Regions from separate parts of the Mesorhizobium sp. M0106 genome, predicted to be linked through region 1. Evidence: riboswitches for the same ligand, from Rfam matches in the RefSeq annotation. Region 1 holds a riboswitch; each other region holds the start of a gene.
What was found. Region 1 has a riboswitch for cobalamin ahead of metE (5-methyltetrahydropteroyltriglutamate--homocysteine S-methyltransferase). Riboswitches for the same ligand answer to the same signal wherever they lie in the genome.

Region 1 (10,015 bases):
CGACAGACAAGGGCGATGCGATCAAGAGCCATCTGGCCGACCAGAGGCGCACTGTGCCGGAAGGGTTCTCGATCGGCTACAGCGGCGACTGGAACGCTGCAGAGGCCCTGATCGCCGGCGCCGACACATGGTACAGCGTCCTCGCCGGCATCCTGCCCGAGGTCTGCGTGAAGATCGTCACGGCGGCGCAACAGGGCGATGCGGCCGAAGCGCGACGGATCGATGCCACGCTTGCGCCGCTCTGGAGCCTCTTCAAGGAGTTCTCGAGCCTTCGCGTCGTCTATGCACTTGCCGAATTGCTCGACATTTGCCGTGCCGACCCCCCGCGTCCCATCCTGCCTCTGCCCTCAGCAGCGAAGCGCCAGATCGCCGCCGCGTTGGAACGCTTGCCATCGGATGTCAACCGGTGAACAGCGAACCCGGCGGCCAGTGAAGGAACCTGTCATGTATGTACCCGCGCATTTCGATGAACCGAGCCGAGAAGTCCTTTACGAACTGATCGAGAACAGCGCACTTGGCATGCTGATAACCCATGGCCGGAGCGGTCTCGACGCCAATCACATCCCCTTCGAACTCGACACGTCACAGGGAGAAAACGGTTCCCTTTATTCCTGCGCGATTAGTACACGTGCCGAAGGAAAGTGCACTTTCTCGCTCGAGTGACTTATTTCAAAGGATGTGATCGCGTTTTGGCACATTCACGGCCCACATGCGGCAGCCGCTAACTCACCACATGGTGAGCAACCAGGAAACCTTCCGGCCTACACTTTCTCCCGGAGCGCGCGTGCTGCAGCAACCATGTTCATGAGGGCAGGGCGGACCTCCTCCCATTTGCGTGTTTTGAGGCCACAGTCCGGGTTTACCCACAGTTGGGCATCGGACAGTCGCTCGCGGGCAAGCATGACGAGATCCGAAATCTCGCCGACTTCCGGGACCCGTGGTGAGTGAATGTCGTAGACTCCGGGCCCGATTTCATTCGGATATTTGGAGCTCGTGAAGGCGTCCAGCAGTTCCATTTTCGAGCGCGACGTCTCAATCGAAATGACATCCGCATCCATTTCAGCGATCGCGTCGATGATCTCGTTGAACTCCGAATAGCACATGTGGGTATGGATTTGAGTCGCGTCCTTTACACCCGTTGAGGCGATCCGGAAGCATTCGACAGCCCAGTCGAGATAGTCTTTCCAGTCAGACTTGCGCAGTGGCAATCCTTCACGAAACGCGGCCTCATCGATCTGGATCATCCTTGCGCCGGACCATTCGAGATCCGTCACTTCGTCGCGGATCGCAAGCGCGATCTGGCGGCATGCCTCGGAGCGGGGTACGTCGTCGCGAACAAAAGACCAGTTGAGAATGGTCACTGGGCCTGTGAGCATTCCCTTCACAGGGTTTTCCGTAAGCGACTGGGCGAATTGCCACCAGCGCAGCGTCATCGGATTGGGCCTCCATACGTCGCCGAAGATGATGGGGGGGCGCACGTAACGCGACCCATAGCTCTGCACCCAGGCATGCTGAGTGAAGGCGAAGCCGGACAGCTGCTCGCCGAAATGCTGTACCATGTCGTTTCGTTCGAACTCACCGTGCACCAGCACGTCCAGCCCGATCTCTTCCTGCCAGCGAATTGCAGCCTCGATCTCCTTCTTCAGGAAGGTCTCGTAGTCGACATAGCTCAGCTGGTCCTTCGCATGAGCGGCCCGCGCCCTGCGTACCTGCGGCGTCTGCGGGAAGGACCCGATGGTCGTCGTCGGGAACGGCGGCAGCCCGAGCGTGCCGGCCTGGACTCTGGAGCGCTCGGCAAAAGCGCTCTCTCGTCGCTTCATGCTGTCGTCAATGCTGGCGATCCGCCCCTCAACCAGCGGGTCATGGATCTTCGTGGATGTCACGCGAGTGGCGGCAGCCTCGGCAGACGCTTTCAACGCGCCTGCCACCGCATCCCTGCCTTGGGACAGGGCCCGGGCAAGCAACACCAACTCGTCGGTCTTCTGGGCCGCGAAGGCGAGCCACGACCTGATGTCCGCGTCGAGTTCCGTCTCCATGCGGAGGTCGATCGGCACATGCAGCATCGAGCAAGAAGGCGCGATCTCGACGCGGTCCAAGGGCCAGCCGGCGACGATCGGTTTGATGCGGTCGAGAATGGCGGGCAGGTTCGCACGCCAGACGTTGCGGCCATCGATCAAGCCAAGCGAGAGCACCAGATCCTTCGGTGCGAGCCGACCCACCGTTTCCAGCTGCTCGGGAGCGCGCACGAGATCAATATGCAGCCCGGCCAGAGGCAGAGAAACCGCGGTTTCGAGATTGTCTCCCAGCGGCCCGAAATAGGTAGCCAGCATGATCTTCAGCTCGGGCGCGGCTTTCGACAGCTGGCCATAGGCGAATTCGAACGCAGCTCGTTCGTTCGGGTTCAGATCGAGGACAAGCGCTGGCTCATCGATCTGCACCCAGTCGGCTCCAGACAGCTTCAGCCTCTGCAGGAGTTGCTCGTAGACGGGCAGCAGCCGCGGCAGGAGCGCGATGGGATCGAATCCTTCGGCAGGCGATTTCGCCAGCTTGAGGAAGGTGATCGGTCCAAGGATGACGGGGCGTGTGTGAACGCCGAGAGCTTTAGCCTCGATGAAGTAATCGACCGGTTTCGTCGACGAGAGTGCGAACGTCTGATCATCGTTGAGTTCCGGCACAATGTAGTGATAGTTGGTGTCAAACCACTTGGTCATTTCCATCGCGGTTACGCCAGGCCGATGAGCCGCATGCTGGTGACCACCGTGCCCACAATCCTCCGTCTGACCTTGGTTGCCGCGCGCCATTGCGACGTAGATGTCAAGTGGAACCTCGCCGCTATTCCAGCCGTAACGGGATGGAACGGCGCCGACCATGGCTGCGGTGTCGAGCACATGGTCGTAGAGCGAGAAGTCGTTCGACGGGATTTTCGACACGCCGCGATCGTGCTGCTCCTCCCAGCTAGCGGCACGGAGCGCCTTCGCGGTCGTGAGAAGGTCGGCAGCGGACGATTTTCCGGACCAGTAGCTTTCAAGCGCGAATTTCAGTTCTCGCCGACGACCGAAGCGGGGCACGCCGAGCGTTGCTACAGGAATTTGCTGAGAGACAGTCATGCCAGACCCCGATGGTTGGGGCGTCGGTGACAAGGAAGGCGCTAGCAGGCCGGCACGAACGCCAGGCTGCAGCGGCCACCGAGACACCCCGCCCGTGGACGTAATTCGCCGTGGCAGGTCTCCTGGCTCGCGGGGTCATAGCCTCTACCCGTCTTCCCAAGGCTATTCGCCTCAGTGACATGAGTGGGGTTGGCTCGCCGCTAACAGTTGCGGGGGCAGCGCCGGCATCGCACCGGCTTCCCTCTTAGCTCCGCTGCGGCAGCGCCGTACGGAGAACCACGACGCGGGAGACAATTACAGCAGTTCGCTTCTTTGTCAACGCCGCATAAAGAAATGTTTATGTCGTTATGTTAAATTTCCGTTGGCATGTTCCAAAGGTCGCCTCGAAAGCGAAAACTGTGGAAGCCTTGAGCGGCCGGTAAATCAAAGCAATAACGCACAGCGGTCCAGGAGGATAGGAGTTCGTCGGCTGCCGGCGGCAAACTACCGGCAAGCGCCGTGGTGCTGCTTCCCGCATCATGCGAACGCCACCTCGGCGTCGAACTTCGGCTCCGAGCTTCCGACCGCTTCGTTGGTGATCTGCTCGCGACCACATCCGGCTCAATGGCGAGGCTGTTGCCCATGTGGAAACTGTTGGCCGTGATGCCCTCGGTGATACGACACAACGATTTCGGGGGGAGCACCCCGAGGCCCGGCGCAGCGGCCTGTTGCGAAGTGATCGAGGCCAATGTCTCGAACTGCTTGTTCGCAGCCCACCGGCTCAAGGTAACCCGGCTCAAACCACCGGGCCAGCTCAAGTCCTGTCCAAATGAGGCCTGAGCGGCAAATCGTCGTGCACGCGCACGGTTTGGCGTTCGATCTTGTAATGCGTCTTGGGCGGACAATCGCCACGGTGCAGCGCGCAGAAGCGGTTCCCCAATTGGAAGCCGAGGGCGGTGAGGGCAAGCCAGCGCCACGGGAGGGGGACTTGGACCTGTTTGCCCTGCTGGACCACAAGTTCGCGACACAGGGCCTCAAGGAGAAGACCAAGAGTGATTATGCGCGGGACCTCGCCAAATTCATCAAAAGCAGCGGGCAGTCAAAGTTCGGCGCCGATTGACATGGAGATAGCCATCGCGGCGGACCGCCCAGGCGGACCGCAAGCCGGAATACAACCGGGTGCAGGCGGCCAAGCTCGTCCACAAGATGGCGTCGGGCACACACCGGCGATGGGAGAGCGGACCGTGGAGTGCAGGAACTTCACGCCTATCCACGCTCCCGTGGACGTGTCCTGCGGCACATCGGCAGCGATATTGAGGAGGCAGTTGAGCTTCTGGTCGAGCACTCTTACCTGCCACTACCTACGCTTAACGTCATCTCGTACTGAAAACGCACCACGCAAGGTCGAGATGTAACATGCGCCCTTCGCGGATGGTTCTAAGCTTCCTCGGGCGCGGTCAATCTGTGATAACGGTCGCTTGGAACCTCCATCACCGCGACGCGATCAAGGTTGGCGTATCGCGCTCGGTAGTAACCTTCTTCCTCCACTTCGGCGAAACTACACTGGGGAACGTCAAAGGTCGCAGCTTCCAATCCGAAGAAAGTCGTAGCGGTTTCTTCATCCAAGAAGTTCCACTCATCTTCTCCGTCGTCATATGTGACGCGAACATAGGAGGCCATGCGCACGGCTTCCTGATCACCCATCTCTGCGATGATGGCATCGCATTCTTTCTTCAGCTTTCCTGAAACCTCACCTTTATCCCAGTCATCCAAAGCCCGATAGATTTCTGGATGATAATACTCTGGCATCTCCTCTACATCGTCACCGATAAGCTCAATGGTGCGGACATATTGCGGATTTATCAAGAGTATTTTGTTGTCAAGGCTCCAACAATACAGCCATGGCCTGCTTGTGTTATTTCTACGCAGATTATGAAGTTCCTTCAACTGACGTAAAATCGATTCACGCGCCTTTTCATCGATAGGATATTGGCGGCTGCCAATAGTCGTCTTGATTCTGAGCGTGCCGTATCGCGTTTCGGCATCGGCAATTGCAAACGGGCTCGTGCGCCACTCCTCGACATCAATCTTCCAGCCCAGCAGCTCCTCGACCGTGCATTTCAACGTGAGACAAAGGTCCTTGATCTGCTCGACGTTCAACTGCGTTTTGCCTGTTTCCCAACGGGCCACAGTCTGTTGCGTCGTTGCCATCTGCTCTGCCAAATCTTTTTGAGTCATGCCCAGTCGAACCCTAAGCTCTTTCATGTTCATAACTCACCTCGCGTGTTCAACACACGCATTGTGGATGAATTAATCAACACGTCAAGCGTGTTCAAAAATCGCAGCATGTGTTTTTAGGGCGTCTTCGAGGCTCCGGCAGCCGTTCGTGACCACTTGCGCAAGACACAGGGCTGGTACACAGCACGAATGGGCGATCAAAAATTACTGCTGCGATGCTCGTCATCAGCCAAGCTGCCGCCGCACCTTCCACTGGGGTGCCAAGGTTCGAAATGAGTGCAGTCGACCATAGCGAACGGAAGGTCTTGTGCTCAAAAGGAACGAGTGAAGATGTTCTCTTCGCCATTGTGGGAAGCCTCGGGATTGACCGCGGGGCTGGATTTATTTCGCCTCACTCAACCATGGCCTCGCCGTACAAGCCAAGCTGCCACAGTGCGCGCCTGCTAACCCAGAAAACTTGGCGGCCTTACAGGCATGCGCAGGACGCGCGAAGCCGCTCAAATCCCCCAGATGGGTCAGCCATCGAAGACCGGCCTCACTTGCCCGTTGAGCGGCTATACGATAATGCTCCGCGCTAAGCAGGAAGCGCCAAAAATTCGAGCGGCGACTTCATTCTCCTATTCAGGAAGGAACTATGAGGCGGCAGACGCGACCATTCACCGTGGAAGTCAAACAAAAGCGCAATTATCAAAAATCCGCACGTTCCATCTGGGGCAATTTCGACATCGCCGCGGCGATGGCCGAGACAACAAAGGAAGTCGAGCCGTTAAATCGTCAGCTTGTTGACTCTACTGTAGTGGTCCTTGATGCTGAACCGTTGCACGAACCGCGAGTGGAGCATTTCATGGCCAATCCCCTGGAAACCGGGTCAGCAGTAGTTAGCGAACCGGCAGACAAAACGGAAACGCCAAAACCGAAGGCGAGAGCGCGGCGGTCGAGGAAGCCAGAAGCTGAGGCGAGCTCGCCTGCCCGCAAGAACGGCGCCAAGCCGATATCCGCGGCCACTGAAGCACCGCCGTCAGCGCGAACAGGCCGAAAGAGCTACTCCGCGAAGGATCGTGCCCAGAAGCTGGCGCAGATCGAGACCTCGATCGGCGGCGGCGCTACTCTCAAGAGTGCGGTGAAGCAAGCCGGCATCTCGGAACAGACATATTATCTTTGGAAGAAGGCGGCGGCGCCGGCGGCGGACAGTGACGGGCTGAAGGATCTCGTCGCGCTCGAGGAAGAAAACAAGCGGCTAAAGAGCCTGCTTGCCGATCGTCTCCGCAAGGAGAATGCGGAACTGAAGAAAAGGCTCGGGCTGGATTAAGAAGGGTGGGCAGCTGGTTCTTGGCTCCCCACCTACAGCAATACCGCCTGCTCGGCCTCTCGGCGCAGATTCTGCCTTGGCCTTGGGCCGATCTGCTGGATGACCAGCCCGGCCGCCAGCGAGCCGAGATCGCCGCACTGCTTCAGGCTGCGGCCTTGCGTGTAGCCGTAGAGGAAGCCGGCGGCGTAGAGGTCGCCGGCGCCTGTCGTGTCGACCAGCTCGCGGATCCTGGTGGCTTCGATGGTGACCGTCTCGTCGCCGCGCACGATGACCGAGCCCTTTTCCGAACGGGTGACGGCGGCGATCTTGCAATCCTTGCGGATAAGCGCCAGCGCCTCGTCGAAAGACGCGGTCTGGTAGAGCGACTTGATCTCGTGGCTGTTGGCAAAGACGATGTCGACGGTGCCGGAGCGCATCAGATCGAGGAACTCGTCGCGGTAGCGGTCGACGCAGAACGAGTCCGACAATGTCATCGACACTTCGCGCCCGGCGGCGTGGGCGAGCTTAGCCGTCTGCCTGATCGCCTCCTTGGCGCGCGGCGGGTCCCACAGATAGCCCTCGAAATAGGTGACCGCGGCGCCCGACGCCTTGTCGGCCTCGACGTCTTCCGGGCCGAGCTCGACGCAGGCGCCGAGATAGGTGTTCATCGAGCGCTCGCCGTCCGGCGTGACGAAGATCATCGAGCGCGCCGTCGGAGGTTCGCCGTTAAGCGGCCTGGTGTCGAAGGCGACACCCTGGGCATGGATGTCATGCGCGTAGATTTCGCCGAGCGCGTCGTTAGAGACCTTGCCGAAGAAGGCGGCGCGGCCGCCGAAGCTGGCCACGCCCGCCGCCGTGTTGCCGGCGCTGCCGCCCGAGGCTTCGATGGCCGGACCCATGCGGCTGTAGAGCAGTTCGGCGCGCCTCGTGTCGATCAAATTCATTGCGCCCTTGATGATGCCGTTCGTCTCCAGGAACGCCTCGTCGCACTGGGCGATGATGTCGACGATGGCATTTCCGATACAAAGCACGTCATAGTCCGGCATCAATTCATGTCTCCGCCAAAAAACCCACCGGCTTTCTGGCATGCCGGCCGCGGGCGGGTCTGGCCAGTGGGAATGGCCTTTCCGCTTGCCAATCCGTTCAGCGCCAGCCCCTCACGGGGCGGCAAGTCCTGCCTCGCGACGCAATTCGTCGGCCCTGTCTGTCTTCTCCCAGGTGAAGTCAGGCTCTTCACGGCCGAAATGGCCATAGGTCGCGGTCTTGCGGTATATAGGGCGTAAGAGATCAAGCATCTTGATAATGCCCTTCGGTCTGAGATCAAACAACTCAAGAATGAGGCGCTCGATCCTTCTTTCCTCAACCCTCGCTGTCCCGAACGTGTTGACCATGACAGAAACCGGACTGGCCACGCCGATTGCGTAAGCAAGCTGCACCTCGCAGACGTCCGCAAGTCCGCTAGCGACGATATTCTTTGCGACATACCGGGCCGCATAGGCAGCTGAGCGGTCAACCTTGGACGGGTCCTTGCCCGAAAAAGCGCCGCCGCCGTGACGACCCATCCCACCATACGAATCGACGATGATCTTGCGTCCAGTGAGACCGCAGTCGCCGCGCGGCCCGCCGACTACGAACCTCCCCGTCGGGTTGACCAGAATTCTGATGCCTTCCGTCTCCAGGTGGGTCGGCAGGACAGGCTTTATGATTTCCTCAATGACGCCCTCGCGGACCGTCTCTTGCGAGACCTGCTCGTCATGTTGGGTCGATACGACGATGGTATCCAGGGCGACCGGGCGCAACCCCTCATAGCGCACTGAGACTTGGGATTTCATGTCAGGACGCAACCAGCCAAGCTGTCGTGCTTTCCGGACATCTGCCTGTCGTTTCGTCAAGCGATGAGCGAGCTGGATCGGCAAAGGCATCAAGGTATCGGTTTCGCGGCATGCGTAGCCGAACATGAGGCCCTGATCTCCCGCTCCCTGCTGGAGGTCCTGCCCTCGTCCCTCGTCAACGCCCTGGCTAATGTCGGGCGATTGCTCGGTGAGTGCATGAACGACGGAGCAACGCCGGCCGTCAAAGCCGACGGCCTCATCGTCGTATCCAATATCGAGAATCGTATCGCGCGCAACTTGGCTATAATCCACCCGCGCATCGCTGGTAATCTCGCCAGCCAGAACGACTATCCCTGATTTTACCAACGCTTCACAGGCGACGCGCGCCTTGGGATCGGTGCGGAGGATGGCATCGAGGATGGCATCCGAGATGTTGTCGGCCAACTTATCCGGGTGTCCCGCGCCAACCGATTCGGAAGAGAACACGAACTGCCTAGCCATGAAATGCCTCGCTTCGGGTGTTGGAGTTGTATGGGGCATTTTGCTTAGCCCACCTTACCTGTCGGTGAGGCCCGGGACCTCGAACGCAGCGCACAGGTCGGCAACGTCTCTTCGCAAGCAGGCATGGAGATCTTCGTCTTCTGGCTCGCCGGAGGACGGAGTCCATGAAGCCAGCAATTTGCACGGTTTCCACATCGCGCAAGCCCATTGACGTCACTGCTGGCGCCCGCAGGCGAATTCCGCTTGTGACCTCAGGATGGCGCGGGTCCCCCGGCACCATATTAAAGTTCGCAATGATGCCTGCCTTCGCTAACCGCTCGGCATAGGCCTTGCCTGATAGTGGTCGATCGCGAAGATCAAGGATCAGCATGTGATTGTCAGTGCCCCCGGTGACCAGGTCATAACCTCGGTCCACAAGCGCGTGGGCCAGAGGCCGCCAAGCGAGACCGTCCGCAAGTGTCGGGCGGCGCGATGGCGCCGTCGGCGGAGTTGTCCATGGTGGTTTCGCGCTCCAATTGGATCTATTTCACGGTCAAGCATGCGATCCCCTTCGACGGCGCGTCTTGTGTCGCTTCGAGCCGTTGAAGGTCTCGTTTGTGATAGTCATCGCCGTGGGGCAGGAGATCAACCAACAACTGAACCAGCCCGCCGTCCTTACCTGCTGCTTTGAGATGGTACGAGCACCACGGGCGTTGTTCGTTGCAGTAAAGAAAGTCGGCTCTGGCCAGTAGCCGGACGTGTCGTACAACGTGCTCACGACGCAGACCCAGAATCTCCGCTAGCTGGCAGACAGTTAGGTCCGCGTGCGCGCAAAGACCTAGGATTCGAAGGCGATCTAAATGCGCTGCCGTCCGTAGGCGACTGACCAGTGTCAGCAATGGTCAGGACCAAGCCACTTGGAAAGCCTGGGCACTCGTCCTACTGAATTTGTTATTTCGCGTTATCCACAGATGTTGCGGCTTTCGAACCAAATTATATGGTTGATTGTCCACGGACCGGACAATGTCGGTGGCCGTGAAGATACTGTTTGAGCCGATATGGCTGTGTCGAACAAACAAGATGGGCGCTCT
Region 2 (10,015 bases), on a different contig from region 1:
CCGAGATAGGCGTCGTGCACGGCCTCGATAAGCGTGCCCGATATGGCATGGGTAGTCTCAGCAAAGCCGACAAGCCGGTCGACCGTCTCGGCGAATTCCGAGGCGCCGCGCGGGCCATGACGCATCTGGCCGGCGATGAAGCGCGGATTGACGGCGCGTGCCCGCACGACGCGCGACACGGCCTCACTGATAGAGCGCGGCTTCGGTCTTTGCGGGTCCGTGGTGTCGAGCACGATTACGTCGGCGTTTTTGCCGAGCGCGGCAAGTGCTGCCGAAAAGCCGCCGATGAAGGCGACGTCGGCCGAGCCTTCGAGGATGTCGCGGCCGGGGTCGTCGCCGGTATGAACCAGAAGGTCGGCCTCGGCGAGGCGATCCTCGAACGCGCCGGGCGCCGAAATGCCTTTGCCCTCGGAGCCGCCATAGGCGTGCGAGGTGGCGCCGAGATAGGTGCGGCCGATCTCTTCGCGCGCGGCCCAGTCGCCGCTCGACAACAAGTCCTCGACGCCCGCGCCGTAAGTGCCCGGCGAGGTGCCGAAAATGCGCGGGCTGATCTTGCCGTCGATGCGGGTCCTAGCGGCGAGCGGGTTTTCCGAATCGTCCTCGTCGCGGGTCGCCACCGCGTTGGCCGCGGCGTCGATCAGCGCGATCTGGGTCGGGAACATGTCGCGGAACAGGCCCGATATGCGCCAGGTGACATCGATGCGCGGACGGCCGAGTGTTGCCGGCGGCAGCACGTCTATGCCGGTGATGCGGCCGGTGGCGGAATCCCATTGCGGCCGGCAGCCCATCAGCGCCAGGCCTTGCGCGATCTCCTCACCGCCGGTGCGCAGCGAGGCCGAGCCCCACAGGTCGATGACCAGCGAGCGCGGCCAGTCGCCATGCGATTGCATGTGGCTGCGGACCACTTCTTCCGCTGCCACCTTGCCCAGATCATAGGCGGTCGGCGTCGGCATGGTGCGTGGGTCGGCGGTGAACAGATTGCGGCCGGTCGGCAGAACATCGCGCCGACCCCGTGCCGGTGCACCGGCGGGACCGGCAGCGACGTGGCGGCCGTCGAGGGCGGCAAGCAGCGCGGTTTTTTCAGCTGCCGCACTTTGCCGGCGCAACGGATCGGTTTCGCCTTCGGGCGAGCGGCCGTAAATGTGCAGGCCGTCCTTGATGGCGAAATCCTTGAGATCGCAGAGCCAGGCGTCGATGCGGCGCAAAGCCTCGTCGGCTGCGTCGGTCCTGGCGACGCCTGCCTCTGAGGCGAGGCCGGTCTTTTCCGCCGTCTCGACGATCAGCTTCGCCAGGCGGTCGCGGCGGCGGCGGTCGAGCCCGTCGGCCTGGGCATATTCGTCAACCAGTCGTTCAAGCCTGTGCTGGTTTTCGTCCAGCCCGGCGCCGGTCAGCGGCGGCGGCAGATGGCCGAGCGTGACGGCGGCAATGCGCCGCTTGGCCTGCGCTGCCTCTCCCGGGTTGGAGACGATGAAGGGATAGATTACGGGCAGGAGACCGGTGACTATCTCGGGAAAGCAGTTTTCGCTGAGCGCCACGGTCTTGCCGGGCAGCCACTCCAGCGTGCCGTGGGCGCCGACATGGACAATTGCATGGATGCCGAGCGACTTGCGCAGCCAGAGGCCAAAGGCGACCAGCGCATGGCGCGGCGGCAGCGTCGGGTCGTGATAGTCGGCGCGGCGGTCGGCTGAGCGCCCGCGGTCAGGTGCGAGTGCCACGGTGACGTTGCCGAAGGTGGCTGCGCGGAAGGCGAATTTTGCGGCGGCAGGCGCTTGAACACCCCCCTCTGTCCTGCCGGACATCTCCGGCAGGACAGAGGGGGGTGCCTCGCACAAACTTGTCTCATCTGCCGCATTCCCCCAAGCCGCCTCTACCGCAGCGATTGCCGCTGCAGGCAATTCCTTCGAAAAGGTCTGATAGTCGTGTAGGGCCAACCCTTGGCTGTCCTTTTCCAACGCATCCAGCAACTCGCGCGGCGTTTGCGGAATCCTTTCAACGGCGTAGCCCTGTTCGCTCAGGTCGTGCAGCATTGCCAGCACGCTGGACGGCACGTCGAGACCAACCGCGTAGCCGGTGCGACCGGGGGCGCTCGGATAGTCGGGGATCAGGATGGCGAGTTTGCGCTCCGCACGCGGCGTCCGCTGCAGGCGCACGAAGGCCTCGACACGGTTCGCCACTTGCGCCACGCGGTCGGGCTCAGGCCGGTTGGCGAAGGCGCGGAAGGCCAGCGCCGGGTCGGTTTCGCTTTCGCCCTTGAATGAAATGGCGCCGGCCAGAATGCGGCCGTCGAGCTCGGGCAGGACGACATGCATGGCAAGGTCGGCGGGCGCCAGGCCGCGCTGATTGGTTTGCCAGATGTCGCGGCGGGTGGTCGCGACGATGACCTGGAACACCGGCACGCCGGCGCGGTCGAACAGGGTTTCAACGCCCGGCTCGGCACCCGAGGCGAAAGCCGTCGCAGTGATGATTGCGGCAGGCTTCAGGGTCGCGAGCGCGGTTTCGACAAAGGCGAGCGAGGCCGGGTCCTTGAGGCTGGAGACGAACATAGGCACGGGAGCCATGCCGCGGTGGCGCAGGGCTTCGAAAAGCGCGTCGATGGGCGCGACATCGGCGGCGAGCAGCATCGAACGGTAGAAGAGAATTGGCACGACGTCCCCCTGCCCCCCGAGGGGAGGGTGGCCCGCAGGGCCGGGTGGGGTCGTCACGGCAGTGCGCGACGCTTTGTGTAGGCGCGCTTCGGAGAGGACCCCACCCCCGGCCTGGGGCGGGACCCTCCCCTCGAGGGGGAGGGGGACGCCGCGTTCTACGACCCCCAGTCCCGGCTCGTAAAATCCCGCCTTTGGCATGCTAACAGGTTCGGCTACCGCCGCACCCGATCCAGCGAGACTTGCCAGCCTCTGCACCAGCGCCGTCATATTTGCCGGCCCGCCCTCGCGGAAATAGCCAAGCAGGGCGTCCAACTCCTCGCGCGGCAGCGTCGAGCATTCGATCAGTCGCAAATCCTCGTCGTGGCTCTCGCCCGGTAGCAGCGCCAGCTTGATACCGCGATTTCGCGCGATAACGGCGAGCTGGTCGCAGCCATAGCGCCACCAGTCATAGCCGCCGAGGATGCGGACCAGAATGACCTTGGCGTGGCGGGCGACGCTGTCGATCCACAGGTCGACGGACATCGGATGGCGCAGGTCGCGCAAGGCGGCGAGCCGCATCGACGGCAGGCGGTGCGCATCTGCCTTCCACGCCGCCGCCAGCCCGGCCAGGTCGCTGTCGGTGAAGGACAGCGCCACGACATCCGCAGGCGTTTGCCTGAGATCGACAGGCTCGGCGAGATCGTCGAGCGAGGCGGATGTGGTGGTGAGGATGTGCATCGCGGCTCGTACCTGGGGTCAGCCGGCGAGGATACGCTCGATGGCCGGGCGGTTCAGCCCTTTCAGGCCGATGACGACCAGGCGCGAGCGGCGGTCGTCGTCAGCGGTCCAGGCGCGGTCGTAATAGTGGTTGACGCGCGGACCGACGGCCTGCAGCAGGAGCCGCATCGGCTTGCCGCCGACTTCGACGAAACCCTTGACGCGCAACACGTTTTCTTCCTCCGCCGCCGTGGCGACCCGTTGTGCGAGCTCGTCCGGGTTGGACACGGACGCGATGTCGATGACGAACGAGTCAAAATCGTCATGTTCGTGGTCGAGCTCGTCGTCGTGGTGGGTCTTGCGGTTCTCGATGTCGTCCTCGACGGCGAGGCCGAGGCCGAGCAGCACCGACGGGTCGACCTTGCCTTGCGAAGTCGGTACGATCTTCACCGCCCGCGCAACGTGCTTGCCGATGACGGCATTGGCACGGGCCGCGCCGGCTGCGTCCATCAGGTCGCTCTTCGACAGGATGATCAGGTCGGCGCAGGCGAGCTGGTCTTCGAACACTTCCTCGACCGGATCGTCATGGTCGAGCGTCTCGTCCTGCGCGCGCTGCGCCTGCAGGGCGTCCATGTCGTTGGCTACGCGGCCATCAGCCAGCGCCGGTCCGTCGACCACGGCAATGACGCCGTCCACCGTCACGCGGCTTTTCACCGACGGCCACTGGAAGGCCTGGACCAGCGGCTTGGGCAAAGCGAGGCCGGATGTCTCGATCAGGATGTGGTCGACCCTCGGCGTCAGCGACAGGATCTGGTCCAGCGCCGGGACGAAATCATCGGCGACGGTGCAGCAGATGCAACCATTGGCCAGCTCGACGATGTTTTCCTCGGGGCAGGTGTCGATGGCGCAGCCCTTCAGGATCTCGCCGTCGATGCCGATGTCGCCGAACTCGTTGACGATGATGGCCAGCCGCTTGCCTTTGGCGTTTTCGAGCAAATGGCGGATCAATGTCGTCTTGCCGGCGCCGAGAAATCCGGTGACCACGGTGCAGGGAACGCGCGAAAGGGAGGCAGCGGTCATATCAAGTCCTTCAGAAGGTCAAGGGGAGGGATGCGGGCAACGAGGCCGCGCTTTAGGCAATCGGGACGGCCGCGCCATGGAATGAGCCCATCCGTCGAGGTGGCGAACAGCTTTGCCCCGGTGACGAGATCGGCGCCGCTGGTCGTGGTCAGATCACCGAAGACGTAGCTCCAGCAGCCGTCGCGCAGCATGGCCGCGCTGAGCCGGCGCTTGCAATTGCCGAGGCATTCGACGGTGCGGATTTTGATGTTTTCGCTGGAAGCGGCGCGGCGCGTGTCCTCTGCGAGCAGTTCGCCGGCGCGCGCATGAGCGTCCGAACCGGTCTCGTCACGGCAGGACGAGCAGACGATGACGGTAACGCCGGCCGGGGAATCACCATGGCCGGACAATAAATCCGCTGTCTCAGCCGGAAAACTGCTGTCGCGTTCCAAATCAGGCTCCTTGCCCGGAAAACCCGCCAGGCGATCGGATTCTTATGTCCTAGACGGCAGGTCTCCTGGCTCGCGGGTCATCGCCTGGGTGCCGCCTTCCCGGGAATATCCCAGTGGTTTTCGGCCGAGGCTCGTCGCTTACAGTTGCGGGGACAGCCGCGGATTTGAAATCGAGATTTCGCACCGCATTCCCTCTTGGCCCCTGCCGTTGCGGGCAGGGGACCGTCTGGAACGGATTTAGGCTTGTGGAGGCAGTCGTGTCAACGCACGTCTATGCCGCGGCGATATCCGCGAGCGGCCGGCCGAGGTCGCCGGCAGCGGTCACCTCGATGCGTTCCAGGCCGAGCCAGCCCTGCATCTGCTTCAATTCTTCGAAAAGCTCGGCAGCGGTTTGTGGCGGGGCGCCGGGCTCCGCATAGGCGGCATGGACGCGCAATACGCCGGCCGGACGGTCGGCCCTGAGGTCGACGCGCCCGACGATGCTGTCGCCGAGCAGGAATGGCAGCACATAATAGCCATACCGGCGCTTTTCGGCCGGCGTGTAGATCTCGATGCGGTAGTGGAAGTCGAACAAGCGCTCGGTGCGCGACCGCTCGAAGACGACGGGATCGAACGGCGCGAGCAAGGCGCGCGCCTCGATCCTGCGCGGCAAACGGGCGTCGTTGTGGAGATAGGCTGTTTTGCTCCAGCCTTCGACGCTCACCGGCAACAGGTCGCCGGCCTCGACCAACTCCTCGATGCGGCCCTTGATGTCGGCGGGCGAGAGCCGGAAATAGTCGCGCAGGTCTCCTGCCGTGGCGATGCCGTGGGCGCGGGCCGAGATGCGCAGCAATTCGCGGTGAGCATCCTCGGGACAGGGAACCGGTAGCGCGAGTACCGCCGGCGGCAGCACGCGCTCCGGCAGATCGTAGAACCGCTCGAAGCCGCGGCGATGCGCCGTGGTGATGCGGCCGGCCCAGAACAGCCACTCGAAGGCATGCTTGGCATGGCTCCAGCCCCACCAGCCGCCCGAACCCTTCTGGCCTTCGAAAGCCGACGCCGCGATCGGGCCTCGTTCGGCGACCTCGCGATAGATGTCTTCGATATAGGCGGCGTGCTCGCGGCCCCATTTGGCCAGTCCGCTGTACATTTCGTCGCCGCGTTCGGCCCGCTGCATGCGCCAGCGCATCAGCGGATAGGTCTCGACCGGCAAGAACGAGGCTTCATGCGCCCAATACTCGAAGACCATGCGCTTGCGCGTGACGGCGGCGTTGTCGAGCAACGCCAGCTTGTAAGGGCCAAGCCGCGAATAAAGCGGCATATAGTGGGCGCGCACCACGGCGCTGACGGAATCGATCTGCAGCAGGCCGGTACGGGCAAGCACGCGGGCCAGATGCCGGCGGTCAGGCGTGCCGGTGGGGCGCGGGTCATTGAATCCCTGTGCCGCCAGCGCAATGCGGCGGGCCATGGCAAGCGAGATTTTTTCCTTCATGAAGGCGGCATCCGGACGATTTTGGACAGAGAAAATGACCTGCGATTCCGTGCCATGCTAGCAGGGTTTTGGCGGCATCCATGTCAGGAGAGAAAAGTGGAGTAAAAAGTGAAGGAAATCCAACAGGAGCGGATCGGACCAGTTTTCCCGGATATGCCGTCCAGCACCGCGATTTGAACAAGGTTTGACTTGCTTCGCCGAAAGCGCTGCGCTAACCCTCGCCGCGTTGCAGCATAGAGCCCCCTTAAAACGGTTCAGTGGTTAAACTGTCACGCTTCCGCAAGTGGGTCCGGTGCTGTAATCAGAGTGGATTGGCCGCAACGGAAAGCTGCAGAATGAACGCATTGTTGAGTTCGTACCTGCCCATCGTCCTGTTCATCGGCGTGGCGCTGGTCGTCGGACTGGCGCTGCTCGCCGCACCCTTCCTGGTGGCCTATCGCAACCCCGATCCGGAAAAGCTTTCGGCCTATGAGTGCGGCTTCAACTCGTTCGACGACGCCCGCATGAAATTCGACATTCGCTTCTACCTGGTGTCGATCCTGTTCATCATCTTCGATCTGGAGGTGGCCTTCCTGTTTCCGTGGGCGGTGTCGTTCAGCCAGATCGGCATGCTCGGTTTCTGGTCGATGATGGTGTTTTTGGCGGTGCTGACCATCGGCTTTGCCTATGAATGGAAAAAAGGAGCGCTGGAATGGGATTGAACGACAGTTCCGGCACGCTCGTCGCGCCGAAGCCCAAGGGCCTCATCGACCCCAACACCGGCAGGCCGGTGGGGGAGGATGATCCGTTCTTCCTGGAGATCAACAACGAGCTCGCCGACAAGGGTTTTCTCGTCACCTCGACCGAGGCGCTGATCACCTGGGCGCGCAGTGGCTCGCTGATGTTCATGACGTTTGGCCTCGCCTGCTGCGCCGTCGAGATGATCCATACGTCGATGCCGCGCTATGACTCGGAGAGGTTCGGTGTCGCGCCGCGCGCGTCCCCGCGCCAGTCCGACATCATGATCGTCGCCGGCACGCTGACCAACAAGATGGCGCCGGCGCTGCGCAAGGTCTACGATCAGATGCCGGAGCCGCGCTACGTCATCTCGATGGGCTCCTGCGCCAATGGCGGCGGCTATTATCATTATTCCTATTCGGTGGTGCGCGGCTGCGACCGCATCGTGCCGGTCGACATCTACGTGCCCGGCTGCCCGCCGAGCGCTGAAGCGCTGCTTTACGGCATCCTTCTGCTGCAGAAGAAGATCCGCCGCACCGGCACGATCGAGCGGTAAATCGCCATGGATGAAGATCGGATCATTTATGGCAACCCTGAACCTTGGCTGGATTTGATGTTCAGAACGTCTGAACAGCGATTTGTAAAAACGGACTCCGGTTCGACGTTTTATTCTTCTGCGCTCTCAACAGACACGAAATTTGGTGCTGCTGGTGTCGGTATCGACATCCGATTGAATGATTGGGAAGCCGAGCCGACAAGCGACCCACGAATTATCTTTTATCATGGCGACGTAAGACTGCGTTCGCTTGGCGATCGAACCAAGAATCTGATTGGTGAAATGTCGGCCAAGCTTTCCTCTGCCGCGTCGGGCCAGGGAGCAACTACCGAAAAGCTGTTTGTGGAATGCGTTGCTCTAAATGGCGACCCTGCGCATCTGGAAACCCGGCAGTTTGTCGGAAAGCTGTTTTTTGGCGAGCCGGGTGACGATGATGAATGCCAGGTTTTTTTGACTATTGACGCCGCCAGGGAGAGCGGCTGGTTTGGTGAAAAAGATCCAGAAGACTCGCGCAAGGTTCTGGGCTGGTTGGCGAGGTTGTCATGACCCAGGCGTTGAATGACCTCTCGACCTATCTCGGCGAGAAGCTGATCGGCCGGATCGGCGAGGCGGTGTTCGCCTATGGTGAACTCACCATCTCGGTCGAGCCGCGCGACCTGATCGAGGTGGTGATCTTCCTGCGCGACGACCCGAAATGCCAGTTCATTTCGATCATCGACGTCTGCGGCGCCGATTATCCATCGCGGGCGAAGCGCTTCGACGTCGTCTATCATTTGCTGTCGCCGAGACAGAATATCCGCATCCGAATCAAGGTCCAGGCCGACGAAGAGACGCTGGTGCCGTCAATCACCGGGATTTATCCCGGCGCCGACTGGTTCGAGCGCGAGACCTATGATCTCTATGGCGTGCTGTTTTCAGGCCATCCCGATCTGCGGCGGATTCTGACCGATTACGGCTTTGAAGGCCATCCGCTGCGCAAGGACTTTCCGCTGACCGGCTTCGTCGAGGTGCGTTACGACGACGAAGCCAAGCGCGTCATCTACGAGCCAGTGGAGCTCAAGCAGGAATTCCGCAATTTCGATTTTCTGTCTCCGTGGGAAGGTACGGATTACGTGCTTCCGGGGGATGAAAAGGCAAAGCAGTAAATGGCTGAAACCTCCGTTCGCAACTTCAACATCAATTTTGGCCCGCAACATCCAGCGGCGCACGGCGTTTTGCGCCTGGTGCTGGAGCTTGACGGCGAAGTCGTCGATCGCGTTGACCCGCATATCGGGCTGTTGCACCGCGGCACGGAAAAGCTGATCGAGGCCAAGACTTATCTGCAGGCCGTGCCCTATCTCGACCGGCTCGATTATTGCGCGCCGATGAACCAGGAGCATGCCTTTGCGCTTGCCGCCGAGCGTCTGCTCGGCATCGAGGTGCCAAAGCGCGGCCAGTTGATCCGAGTGCTCTATTCGGAAATCGGCCGCATCATGTCGCACATCCTCAATGTGACGACGCAGGCGATGGATGTCGGCGCGCTGACGCCGCCGCTGTGGGGCTTCGTCGAGCGCGAAAAGCTGATGGTGTTCTATGAGCGCGCCTCGGGTTCGCGCATGCACGCGGCCTATTTCCGCCCCGGCGGCGTGCATCAGGATCTGCCGCAGAAGCTGATCGAGGACATCGGCAAGTGGATCGACCCATTCCTGAAATCGGTCGACGACCTCGACTCACTCTTGACCGGCAACCGCATCTTCAAGCAGCGCAATGTCGACATCGCGACGGTGTCTCTGGCCGACGCCTGGGCCTGGGGTTTTTCCGGCGTCATGGTGCGCGGCTCGGGCGCGCCGTGGGACCTGCGCAAATCGCAGCCCTACGAATGCTATGCCGAGATGGATTTCGACATTCCGATCGGCAAGAACGGTGACTGTTTCGACCGCTATCTGGTGCGCATGGAAGAGATGCGGCAGTCGGCGAAAATCATGCGCCAGTGCGTCGATCTGTTGCTCGGTAAGGAGGGCAGCGGGCCGGTGTCCAACCTTGACGGCAAGGTGGTGCCGCCGAAGCGCGCGGCGATGAAGCGCTCGATGGAAGCGCTGATCCATCATTTCAAGCTCTACACCGAAGGCTACCGCGTGCCGGCCGGCGAGGTCTATGCGGCGGTCGAGGCGCCGAAGGGCGAGTTCGGCGTCTATCTCGTCTCCGACGGCACCAACAAGCCCTATCGCTGCAAGCTGCGCGCGCCCGGCTTCGCGCATCTCCAGGCCATGGACTTTTTGTGTCGCGGCCACATGTTGGCCGACGTCACCGCCGTGTTGGGTTCACTCGACATCGTGTTTGGTGAGGTCGATCGGTGATGATGGGAATGGCTCGACCGTCAAAGGCGTTTCTGGCCGCGGCATGCCTTGCGGCTTCCGCTGAAGTGTCGCTTGCTGGGTCC
Region 3 (10,015 bases), on a different contig from region 1:
ATCCCCCAGGCAATGTGGTGGGCGGTGGTCACGCTGTCCACCACCGGCTATGGCGACGCTATTCCGGAAAGCTTCGCCGGCCGCGTCCTTGCCGGGGCGGTCATGATGAGTGGCATCGGCATCTTCGCGCTCTGGGCTGGCATTCTTGCCACCGGCTTTTATCAAGAAGTCCGTCGCGAGGATTTCGTCCGCAATTGGCAATTGGTCGCCGCCGTGCCGTTGTTTCAGAAGCTCGGCCCGGCCACACTAGTCGAGATCGTGCGCGCATTACGACCTCGCATCGTGCCGGCGGGCGCTGTGATCTGCCGCAATGGCGAGACCGGTGACCAGATGTTCTTCGTCGTGGAGGGGCGCGTCAGCGTCGCGACGCCGAACCCGGTGGATCTGGGCCCTGGCGCCTTCTTCGGCGAGATGGCGCTGATCACCGGCGAACCGCGCTCGGCGACCGTCAGCGCCACAACGGTGGTCTCACTCCTGTCGCTACACTCGGCGGATTTCCAGATGCTGTGCAGCAGCAGCCCGGAGATCGCAGAAACCATCCGCAAGACCGCGCTCGAGCGGCGCGGCGCGGCAGCTAAGGGTTGACCGTACTAGGTGTTCGTCAGAGGAGGATGTGATGGCAAGGCTGCCAGCTGCCTGCCGATGGTGGCTGGCTGGAACTACATGCTTTGCCGCTGCCGACCCATCCTCAATACAAATCGCCACGGAATCGTAGAAAAATGCTTTAAAATCAACGCGGCATCTCGACCGCACCATTAAATTCGAAAGCGGAATCTCTTGCCCGTTGAATTCGAGCACGGCAGGGAGCGTCCTTGTCGGGGCACGTGCTTTTTGCCTGATTGCGGTCGCGAGTTTGGCTTATGCGAAGTGGCCATCGGCGGGCATGGCCATCTATCGACAAGCGCACATAACTATTCGCGCACCAGGCGTCCGGTCGCCCACCAGATCACCGACACAACAACGATCGATGCGTAGCCGTCCACGGCATAGTGCCAGCCAGTGAACACCGATCCGTACAGGATCAGGGCTGCAAAGGTCCAACCCAGAACGCCAAGCCAGCGATTGATCGATGACAGCAAATAGGCGTTCAATGCGGCAAAGGCGACATGCATGCTTGGCATGGCCGAGATGCCGCCGCCAAGACTTGGCCGGCCGCTTTGGTAAGCCATCAGGAGATATGCCGCGGGTTCCCGCACCATGTAACTGTGGTCCAGCCTGTCCAGGGCCGCATTCAATCCGTGGAAGCGATCCACGCCGACAAAGTGGTGGTAGTAAACCGGTCCGACCGATGCCAGCGCCAGGGCCAAGACCGTTCCGAGGACGGACAACGTCAGCGCTGCTGCGCAGAGATAGCGGATGCGGGCAATCTCGTCCGACCAGAGCGACACGAAAAGGATGGTGCCGAACCACTGGTAAAACCAAATGACTTCGTAGCTGTTGAAGACGACGAACGACCAATTGTTGCCGTCGAGCTTATGGACGATCTCCCATGGCGGCATCCCGTGCAGCCATTCATCAGCGTCGGCCAACCAGTTGTCGGCATAGTATGGGACGACGGACGGGATGGCGATCTTGTAGGTAGAGAACGCGGTCAAGCTGGCAAAGAAGAACAGCAGCACCAGCAGGCAACCGCGCCAGCGCCCTTGAACCAAATCCAGTGCGTAGCGAACCGGTTGCCGCCGGCCATGGATTAGCGCGGTACAGCAGACGCCACCGATAAACAACACCGGAATGCCAACAAGAAATTTGTGAGAATAGATTAAGGCTGACGTATAGAATACTTCTGGATATAGTGCAGATGCGCCTAAAACGTATGTCGCCATGAACAAGGAGAGGCGCGATTGCCATAGGGCGGAGGGCCTGTAGCGAGAGGCTTCCGTGGTTAGGGCCAAACCAATTTACCCGTTCTTAACGTTTCGCCGGAGAGACACATACACCGATAAGGTAAAAACCTTGCCGCCAGGTTTACTTTTCCCCGGTGGTCGACATTTGCCGGCCGGCCCGCATGCGGTGGATCGATTCCCTGAGCAGTCTTGCATCCGCATCGCTGTCCATGCCCCCGCGTGAAGGAATTGCCCCGGAGCCTCGGGGCCGAGCCGGCCGGTTGCTTGAACACGGGCCCGCCACGCCCTCGGTTGACTTATCATAAGTTTTAGCTTATCATAAGTCATGATTTATGATTATGCAGGAATGGTGGCCTTGGCCGATCCGACGCGCCGCAAGGTGTTCGAGCTCATCGCCGATCGGCCACGCTCGGTCATAGATCTGACGCGAGTGCTTCCGGTCTCGCAGCCGGCGGTATCGCAGCACCTCAAGGTCTTGAAGGAAGCCCGGCTGGTCCGCGCAGAGCCGAAAGGTGCCAGCAACATCTATCATCTCGACCCGCATGGGCTCGGCGAGATGCGCGCCTGGCTCGACCGCATGTGGGGCGATGCGCTCGACGCCTTCAAACGGGAAGTCGACAACAGCAAGGAGAACAGGAAATGACGACCATGATCAAGCCCGCGCCGGTCAGGAAGTCGGTGACGGTGGAGGTGCCGCTCGACAAGGCATTCGATATGTTCACCACAGGATTCGGGCGCTGGTGGCCGGCTTCGCACTCGATCGGCAAATCCGCCCTGACGACCGCGGTGATCGAACCGAAAGCCGGCGGCCGCTGGTACGAGATCGGCGAGGATGGGTCACAATGCGATTGGGGCGAGGTTCTCGCCTGGGATCCGCCGTCAAGGCTGACGCTCGCCTGGCGCATTGGAGCCGGCTGGCGCTACGATCCGGCATTGCTGACCGAAGTCGAGATCCGCTTTGTCGCGCTTGGCGAGAACGCGACGCGTGTGGAACTCGAGCACAGGCTTCTGGAGAACATGGGCGAAACCGCAGAGGCGATGCGCGAGGCCTTCGAATCCGAGGGTGGCTGGAGCGGTCTCCTGGACCGCTATGCGGCTGAGGCCAAGCGCCACGCCGCCTGATCGGGAAGCCTTCCAGTCCAATACCAGCGAGGCCCTCGCACTGTCGGCCTCGCCGTTTTGAATCAGTGTCGATCTGCCCATCTGGTTGACCGGGTCGGGGAGATACGCTGCCCTTTACCTGCCGCCGCGAAGGTTTGCAGCGCCGCAGGTTTGTAGAACGTCCTCTCCTCCTACCATCCGGTATGCGCCGCGTCGTTTGGACGCGCGAACGGCGCTGTAGCAATTTGTCGTTGTGCATGGTCCTTTCGCAAAATCGATTCCGATTGTCAGGGTCATGCGTTAGACCTGACAGGCACCTTATCCGGAAATCCGATGGCGGGAGGGACGAACAGATGACCGGCGCCAGGGCGGCCGAGGAGCGCCGCGCCGACATCTATGACGAGGACGGCGTCATCCTGTCGTCGTTCCTCGCCCAGATCGGTGCCGCGATCGCCGATCGCGATACACTGACGCTGAAGCGCGAAGTCGACGATCTGCACCAGTCGGAACTCGGCCACCTGCTCGAGGCCCTGCACCCGGAACAGCGACGCGCGCTGGTCGAATTGCTGGGCAAGGATTTCGATTTTTCCGCGCTGACCGAGGTTGACGAGGCGATCCGCCGCGACATCGTCGACAGTCTGCCCAATGCGCAGATCGCCCAGGCGGTGCAGGAGCTCGATTCCGACGACGCCGTTTACATTCTCGAGGACCTCGACCAGGAGGACCAGGACGAGATCCTGTCGCAGCTGCCGTTCACCGAGCGGATCAGGCTGCGGCGTTCGCTCGACTATCCCGAAGAGACCGCCGGCCGCCGCATGCAGACCGAGTTCGTCGCGGTGCCGCCGTTCTGGACGATCGGCCAGACCATCGACTACATGCGCGAGGACAACAATCTTCCCGACCGTTTCAGCCAGATCTTCGTCATCGATCCGAGCTTCAAGCTGCTCGGCGCCATCGACCTCGACCAGATCCTGCGTACCAAGCGCTCGGTCAAAGTCGAAGAGGTCATGCATGAGACCAGGCATGCCATCCCGGCCACCATGGACCAGGAGGAGGCGGCACGCGAATTCGAACAATACGATCTTCTGTCCGCCGCCGTCGTCGACGAGAACGAGCGGCTGGTCGGCGTGCTGACCATCGACGACGTCGTCGACGTCATCCAGCAGGAGGCCGAGGAAGATCTGCTGCGCATGGGCGGCGTCGGCGACGAAGAACTCTCGGACAGCATCTTTTCGACCTCGCGCTCGCGCGTGCCGTGGCTGCTGGTCAATCTTTTGACGGCTTTCCTGGCGGCCTCGGTGATCGGCCTGTTCGACCGCACCATCGAGCATATCGTGGCGCTGGCGGTGCTGATGCCGATCGTCGCCGGCATGGGCGGCAATGCCGGCTCGCAGACCATGACGGTCACGGTGCGGGCGCTGGCGACCAGGGACCTCGACATCTACAATGCCGGCCGCATCATCCGCCGCGAAATCGGGGTGGGCTTCATCAACGGCATCATTTTTGCCATCCTGATCGGCCTCGTCGCTGCTGCCTGGTTCCACGATCGCAATCTCGGCGGCATCATTGCGGCTGCGATGATCATCAATATGTTCGTGGCGGCTCTGGCGGGCATCCTTATCCCGCTGCTGCTCGACCGCTTCAAGATCGATCCGGCTGTGGCTTCGGCGGTTTTCGTCACCACGGTCACCGATGTCGTCGGTTTCTTTGCCTTTCTCGGGCTCGCCACATGGTGGTTCGGCGTGCGCTGAACGTCACCTCAATTGACTTTTACGTAAATGCCATGCGAGGCTTTGAAAGGTGCCTTGTCCGCCGATTCTGGTACGCGCCTGGGCGCTGGCGGCGCCGGCCAGTTGGAACTCGCGGCGTGGCCGGGGCATTGGAGTGACGATGCGGGAATATTATTCGATCACGGAGCTGACCCGCGAATTCGACGTGTCGACGCGGACGTTGCGCTTCTACGAGGACGAAGGGCTGGTGCAGCCGGTAAGACGCGGCCGCACGCGGCTGTTCCGTCCGTCGGACCGGCATCTCATCCGCCAGATCATGCGGGGAAAAAGGCTCGGCTTCTCGATCAACGAGATCCGCGAGATCATCCAGATGTACAGGGAGCCGCCCGGCGAGGTAGGCCAGCTCAAGCTGATGATCAAACGCATCGAGGAAAAGCGCGAGGATCTTCGCCAGAAACGCCGCGACCTCGAAGAGACCCTGGCAGAGCTCGACCAGGCCGAGGAATCCTGTGTCGAGCGGCTGGTGGAGCTCGGCGTCACCACCTAAGCCGGTGTCAGCCTCGGCTCAAATCCAGCGCCGCACCCTTTTGGCGTAGTCCCGGTATTTCTTGCCGAATTTGGCCGTCAGCACCTTCTCCTCGCTCTCGATCGTCAGCTTCTGCGTCAGGAACGCCGCGATGACTGCCAGCGGCAGGAACCAGGCGATCCCAGTGACAAAGGCGAGGCTGACCAGCAGCAGCGTGTTGGCGAGGTAGATCGGGTTGCGGCTGACGGCGAAGGGTCCGGTGGTCACCAGATGGTCAGGCACGCCGTTCGGGTTGAGCGTCGTCTTGGCGCGGATCATGGTGCGGATTGCCGTGAACCAGAGCGCGGCAACCGCCACCAACCCCACAAGGCCGGCGGCGAACAGGATGTCGCCGAGAAGATCGCCGATCCACGGCAGCGGATAGAACAGCCCTAGCGCGACGCTGACGATGATGGCGGCGACATAGATCAGCGGCGGCCATGGGATGTGCCCCAGCTTCGGCTGCCCAGGATTTTGCTGCACGGGTTTCGGGTGACTGTCGCTCATTATTGTCCTCCCTCGATTAGCGCGTTCCCGGTTCCGCCGCCTCGGTTTGGGCGGTGCAGGTGCCGGCGAGCTCGCCAATATGCGCCTTCCACTCCGGGGACTGGTCGTTGCTGTAGAGCCGGTCAAGCGAGGCTTCGCCCTGGAGAGTGTCCAGCATGCAGGCACAATAGCTGGAGCAGAACTCGGTGTCGCGTGCCTGCTCGCAGGATATCTGGCAGGATTTCAGAAAACGCACCTCCCTGGTTTCGGCCTGCGCCGGCATGAATTGCGAAAACAGCCAGACCGAGCCGATCAGCACCGGCTGATGGATCAAATAGAAGGCAAGGCTGTGCCGGCCGATGAAGACCAGCGGATTTGCCCAGCGGCCAGGCGCCAAGGCCGACAGCCGCGTCAGCGCGCCGGAGGTGGTGGCGAGCTTGGTAACCGCGATGCCGGCAAGTACGGCGCCGAACCAGGGCAGCAGTGGAACGTAGTCGTTGGAGCGCGGGTTGGTCGCCGACAGGCCGACCCACCACAAAGCCGGATGATCGAAAAGCTCAGATCGCAGGTAGAAAGGCGCGGCAATAGCGAGGGCCGCCACGGCAAGCGTCAGTAGCGCCGGGAGGCGCAGGAACGCCAGGCCGAGCAGGCTGGCGAGCGCGATCTCGTGCAATATGCCGAAGAAGATGAAGCCGTCGGGCGTGGCGATGCGGGTGACCAGCGATATTGTGAGCGCTGCCCCGGCAACCATGGCGAAGCGCTTCCAGAAGCCGGTCCAGCGGATTTTCTTGCCATGGGCGAGATAGAGGCTGATGCCGACCAGGAACAGGAAGCTCGAGGCGATGCAGCGCGCGTAGATTTTCCACCAGCCGAAGGCGGTGAGGCCGGGATCGGTGTAGCCGAAGAATTCGAGGTCCCAGGTGAAATGATAGCTCGCCATGGCAAGCAAAGCGATGCCGCGTGCAATGTCGATAGCGGCGATGCGCTTCGACTTCGGTTGATCCTGAACGGCTGCGCTCGGCGTGTCGATGCTCATGGTCTCGCTGTCTTGGTTCAGCCCCGGCAAGACGACTATCACGGTTGCCACCGTCAAAAGAAGCAGGGCCTTGCGTCGTGTTGGCGCCGGTCGGCATCAGAGCTGCTTTAGGCCAGAGCCGGAAAGCCTTTGGCCGGCGTGCTGGCGTTTTTCGGACTGGGCGCTGTTTTCGCGACGCTCGGCCTGCTGGCGGTGGCCTGCGGCTTCGTCACCTGGCGCTATCTGCCCAAATCGCTTTGATGTGTGAGCGCCGCATGGCGCTCGCGCACCCAGTTGTGGAAGCGGTGCAAGTCGTATTCCTCGGGCATCAGTACGCCGGCCTTGTGGCGCATCGAGCGCAGGCCCATCTGGTTGACCTCGCAGATATCAGCATCCTCCTCCAGCACCTGGGTACCGAACGCGACGATGTTGTCGATATCGGCGGCCGGATCGGCGAGCGCTTCGCGTCGCGGCAGACGAGCAGCCAGTTGCGATACCAGATGGCCTCGAGATCGCGCTGATAGGCTGCGATGTCCCAATAGGCTGTTTGACGGCAGCGTCGGCTCGGGCCGCGTCAGGCCGTTGTAGGGATCGCTTGTTCGGGCTGGGTTGCATGCCGGCTTCCTCCCCACCGCCAGCCGACACCCGGCTGCGAAAATTGTCAATCGCGGCGCCGGTCTGCGAACTTGGCGAGGCGGCGCATTCGCCACACGATCCGGCGGAATTTGGTTTGCCGGGCGCGGCGATTCTGCCTATAGTCGCTGATGTCGTCGGTTCCGTTTGGAACCAAGAGGGAATGCGGTGCGGGCGAAATTGTTTGCCCAATGCCGCGGCTGCCCCCGCAACTGTGTGCGGTAGTCCTCTCCATATGCCACTGAAGGTTCGCCTTCGGGAAGGTGGGGAAGGGCGCTGATCCGCGAGCCAGGAGACCTGCCGGCGACAGGAAACTGACTTCTATGCCCTCGGGTGGAGGGCGAAAGGACAAGACATGAATACCGCTTCCGTTTCGCTCGGCGCTTCCGCCTCCTCGCAGTCGCGTCTCATGCAACTGGCGCTTGCTGCATTCCTCGGCATTTTCGTCATGGGCTTTGTCGGCTTCTCGCATATCGATGCGGTCCACAATGCCGCGCACGACTATCGCCATTCGATGGGCTTTCCCTGCCACTAACAAGGGGCTGACATCATGACACTGTTTCGCAACGTCGTGTTCATCGCGGCGATCGCAGGGCTTGTGGCCGGCGTGGCTCTCGCCTGCATGCAAGCCTATGCCACGGTGCCGCTCATCCTGAAGGCGGAAGTCTACGAACAGGCCGGCGGCGGCCATGACCATGCCGCGGCACCTGCGACACCGGCTGAAAACGCTGCGGGCACGACGGCTATGAGCAGCGCCGCGCCGGCACCGGCTGAAGCAATGGCTCCGGCGGAAGACGAAGGCTGGGCGCCGGCGGACGTTTTCGAACGCTTCGGCTTCAGCGTCGTTGCCAATATCGTCACCGGCATCGGCTTTGCGCTGGTCCTGGTTGCGGTTTCGGAATTCGCCGGCGGCATCGGCAATTGGCGCCAGGGCCTGTTCTGGGGGCTGGCCGGCTTTGCCGCGTTCACGCTGGCGCCGGGCCTCGGCCTGCCGCCGGAACTGCCGGCGATGCCGGCGGCCGACCTTGTCCAACGCCAGATCTGGTGGTGGGCAACAGTGCTGGCGACAGCGGCCGGTCTCGGCCTTATCGTCTTCCGCAGATCGCTGCCGCTGGTGGCTCTTGCCGTGGCGTTGATCGTTGCGCCGCATATCGTCGGCGCGCCGCAGCCCGATAGCTTCGAAACGGCGATCCCGGAAGGCCTGCACCACCAGTTCGTGGTGGCGGTGACGCTGACCAATCTGGTGTTCTGGCTGGTGCTCGGCGCGGTCGTCGGCGTGGTGCGCGGACGCTTCACGGGCACGGCGACCAGCCTGCGCGACAGCTTTGCCTGACCGCGCTGCCGGGGCACTCCCCGGGGCCATCGGGGGGGCGCGCTCCGGAATGCGCGCGCATGCCGAGAGGCTGGTAACGGCCTGTCCGGCGCCGTGGAGCTATATTGCCACCGCGCAGGCCTATGACGAGGAGATGCGCCAGCGCATCGCGCTGCACCGCTCGCGGCGCGGCGCCGGCTGGACGACCATCGATGCGCCGCTCGACCTTGCCGGCGCGATCGGAGCGCTGCCTGACAGCCAGCCGGTGCTGATCGACTGCCTGACGCTGTGGCTGACCAACCATATGCTGGCCGACCATGATGTCGAGGCCGAATGCCGGAGGCTGGCCGATGTGTTGTCGCGGCCGCGTGGGCCGTGGTTCGTGGTGTCCAACGAGGTCGGCCAGGGCATCGTGCCGGACAATGCGCTGGCAAGACGGTTTCGCGACGCCGCCGGTCGGTTGAATCAGGATGTCGCGGCTGTTGCCAGCACCGTGCTTTTGATGGTGGCGGGGCTGCCGCTCAAGGTGAAATGACATGGCTGATACTGTCGATCCCAAGGACGAAGAACGCCACCGCGCCAAGATGGCCAAGCGCAAGGCGGTGCAGGACGCCGAGGTCGCGGCCAAGACGGTCGAGAAGGGGCTGCTGATCGTCAACACCGGACCGGGCAAGGGCAAGACCACGGCCGCCTTTGGGCTGGCGCTCAGGATGCTCGGCTATGGCAAGCGCGTCGGCGTCGTTCAGTTCATCAAGGGCAAGTGGCATACCGGCGAGAAAGACGCCTTTGCCGCCTTCGGCGACCGTGTCGTCTGGCACGCCATGGGCGAGGGCTTTACCTGGGAGACACAGGACCTGAAGCGCGACATCGCGGCGGCCGAGGCTGCCTGGGCGAAAGCGCTGGAGCTGATGGCCAAGCCGTCGATCAGCCTCGTGGTGCTCGACGAGCTGAACATCGCGCTGCGTTACGACTATCTCGACGTCGAAAAGGTGGTAGCGGCGCTGAAGGCGCGTCGCGAAGGCCTGCATGTCGTCGTCACCGGCCGCAACGCCAAACCGGTATTGGTCGAGGCGGCCGATCTGGTCACCGAGATGGGCGTGACCAAGCACCACTTCTCCGCCGGCGTGAAGGCGCAGCAGGGCATCGAGTTCTGAGAGGGTTGCTGGGGAGGCAGAGGCGCGGTGTCTCGACCTCTCAAGATTTGGGTTCCTCGCCCGCCGCGAAGCGGGGGAGAGGTGGCCGCGCACCGGCCCGCAACGGGGGGTTATTAAAGCCCGGGGTACCACAACCAGGGGGGCGGCGGCGCACCACCCAACCCCCCCAAAATAT

Region 2: it holds a riboswitch for cobalamin, as region 1 does, so the genes downstream of both, NKJ55_RS11640 (DUF1636 family protein) here and metE (5-methyltetrahydropteroyltriglutamate--homocysteine S-methyltransferase) in region 1, are expected to answer to the same signal.
Region 3: it holds a riboswitch for cobalamin, as region 1 does, so the genes downstream of both, NKJ55_RS11265 (CbtB domain-containing protein) here and metE (5-methyltetrahydropteroyltriglutamate--homocysteine S-methyltransferase) in region 1, are expected to answer to the same signal.

Annotation. Positions count from the first base shown of each region.
Region 1 covers NZ_JAMYUA010000039.1:24,591-34,605, forward strand. Annotated here, with positions in the region: gene NKJ55_RS27550 (dihydrodipicolinate synthase family protein) at 1-410, shown strand, start outside; gene NKJ55_RS27555 (FMN-binding negative transcriptional regulator) at 445-663, shown strand; gene metE (5-methyltetrahydropteroyltriglutamate--homocysteine S-methyltransferase) at 762-3,107, opposite strand; cobalamin riboswitch at 3,203-3,403, opposite strand; gene NKJ55_RS27565 (hypothetical protein) at 3,955-4,206, shown strand; gene NKJ55_RS27570 (helix-turn-helix transcriptional regulator) at 4,524-5,357, opposite strand; gene NKJ55_RS27575 (MFS transporter) at 5,419-5,670, opposite strand; gene NKJ55_RS27580 (transposase) at 5,959-6,633, shown strand; gene NKJ55_RS27585 (adenosine kinase) at 6,666-7,658, opposite strand; gene metK (methionine adenosyltransferase) at 7,770-8,945, opposite strand; partial or broken gene glyA (serine hydroxymethyltransferase) at 9,000-9,381, opposite strand.
Region 2 covers NZ_JAMYUA010000009.1:71,897-81,911, reverse strand. Annotated here, with positions in the region: gene cobN (cobaltochelatase subunit CobN) at 1-3,362, opposite strand, end outside; gene cobW (cobalamin biosynthesis protein CobW) at 3,381-4,421, opposite strand; gene NKJ55_RS11640 (DUF1636 family protein) at 4,418-4,852, opposite strand; cobalamin riboswitch at 4,891-5,094, opposite strand; gene NKJ55_RS11635 (winged helix-turn-helix domain-containing protein) at 5,124-6,323, opposite strand; gene NKJ55_RS11630 (NADH-quinone oxidoreductase subunit A) at 6,659-7,024, shown strand; gene NKJ55_RS11625 (NuoB/complex I 20 kDa subunit family protein) at 7,015-7,596, shown strand; gene NKJ55_RS11620 (hypothetical protein) at 7,603-8,142, shown strand; gene NKJ55_RS11615 (NADH-quinone oxidoreductase subunit C) at 8,139-8,741, shown strand; gene NKJ55_RS11610 (NADH-quinone oxidoreductase subunit D) at 8,742-9,932, shown strand.
Region 3 covers NZ_JAMYUA010000009.1:5-10,019, reverse strand. Annotated here, with positions in the region: gene NKJ55_RS11310 (cyclic nucleotide-gated potassium channel) at 1-585, shown strand, start outside; gene NKJ55_RS11305 (phosphatase PAP2 family protein) at 912-1,823, opposite strand; gene NKJ55_RS11300 (ArsR/SmtB family transcription factor) at 2,170-2,487, shown strand; gene NKJ55_RS11295 (SRPBCC family protein) at 2,484-2,966, shown strand; gene mgtE (magnesium transporter) at 3,299-4,696, shown strand; gene NKJ55_RS11285 (MerR family transcriptional regulator) at 4,836-5,222, shown strand; gene NKJ55_RS11280 (methyltransferase family protein) at 5,241-5,747, opposite strand; gene NKJ55_RS11275 (heparan-alpha-glucosaminide N-acetyltransferase) at 5,764-6,762, opposite strand; gene NKJ55_RS11270 (SRPBCC family protein) at 6,981-7,148, opposite strand; cobalamin riboswitch at 7,496-7,693, shown strand; gene NKJ55_RS11265 (CbtB domain-containing protein) at 7,730-7,909, shown strand; gene NKJ55_RS11260 (CbtA family protein) at 7,925-8,707, shown strand; gene cobU (bifunctional adenosylcobinamide kinase/adenosylcobinamide-phosphate guanylyltransferase) at 8,700-9,221, shown strand; gene cobO (cob(I)yrinic acid a,c-diamide adenosyltransferase) at 9,223-9,840, shown strand.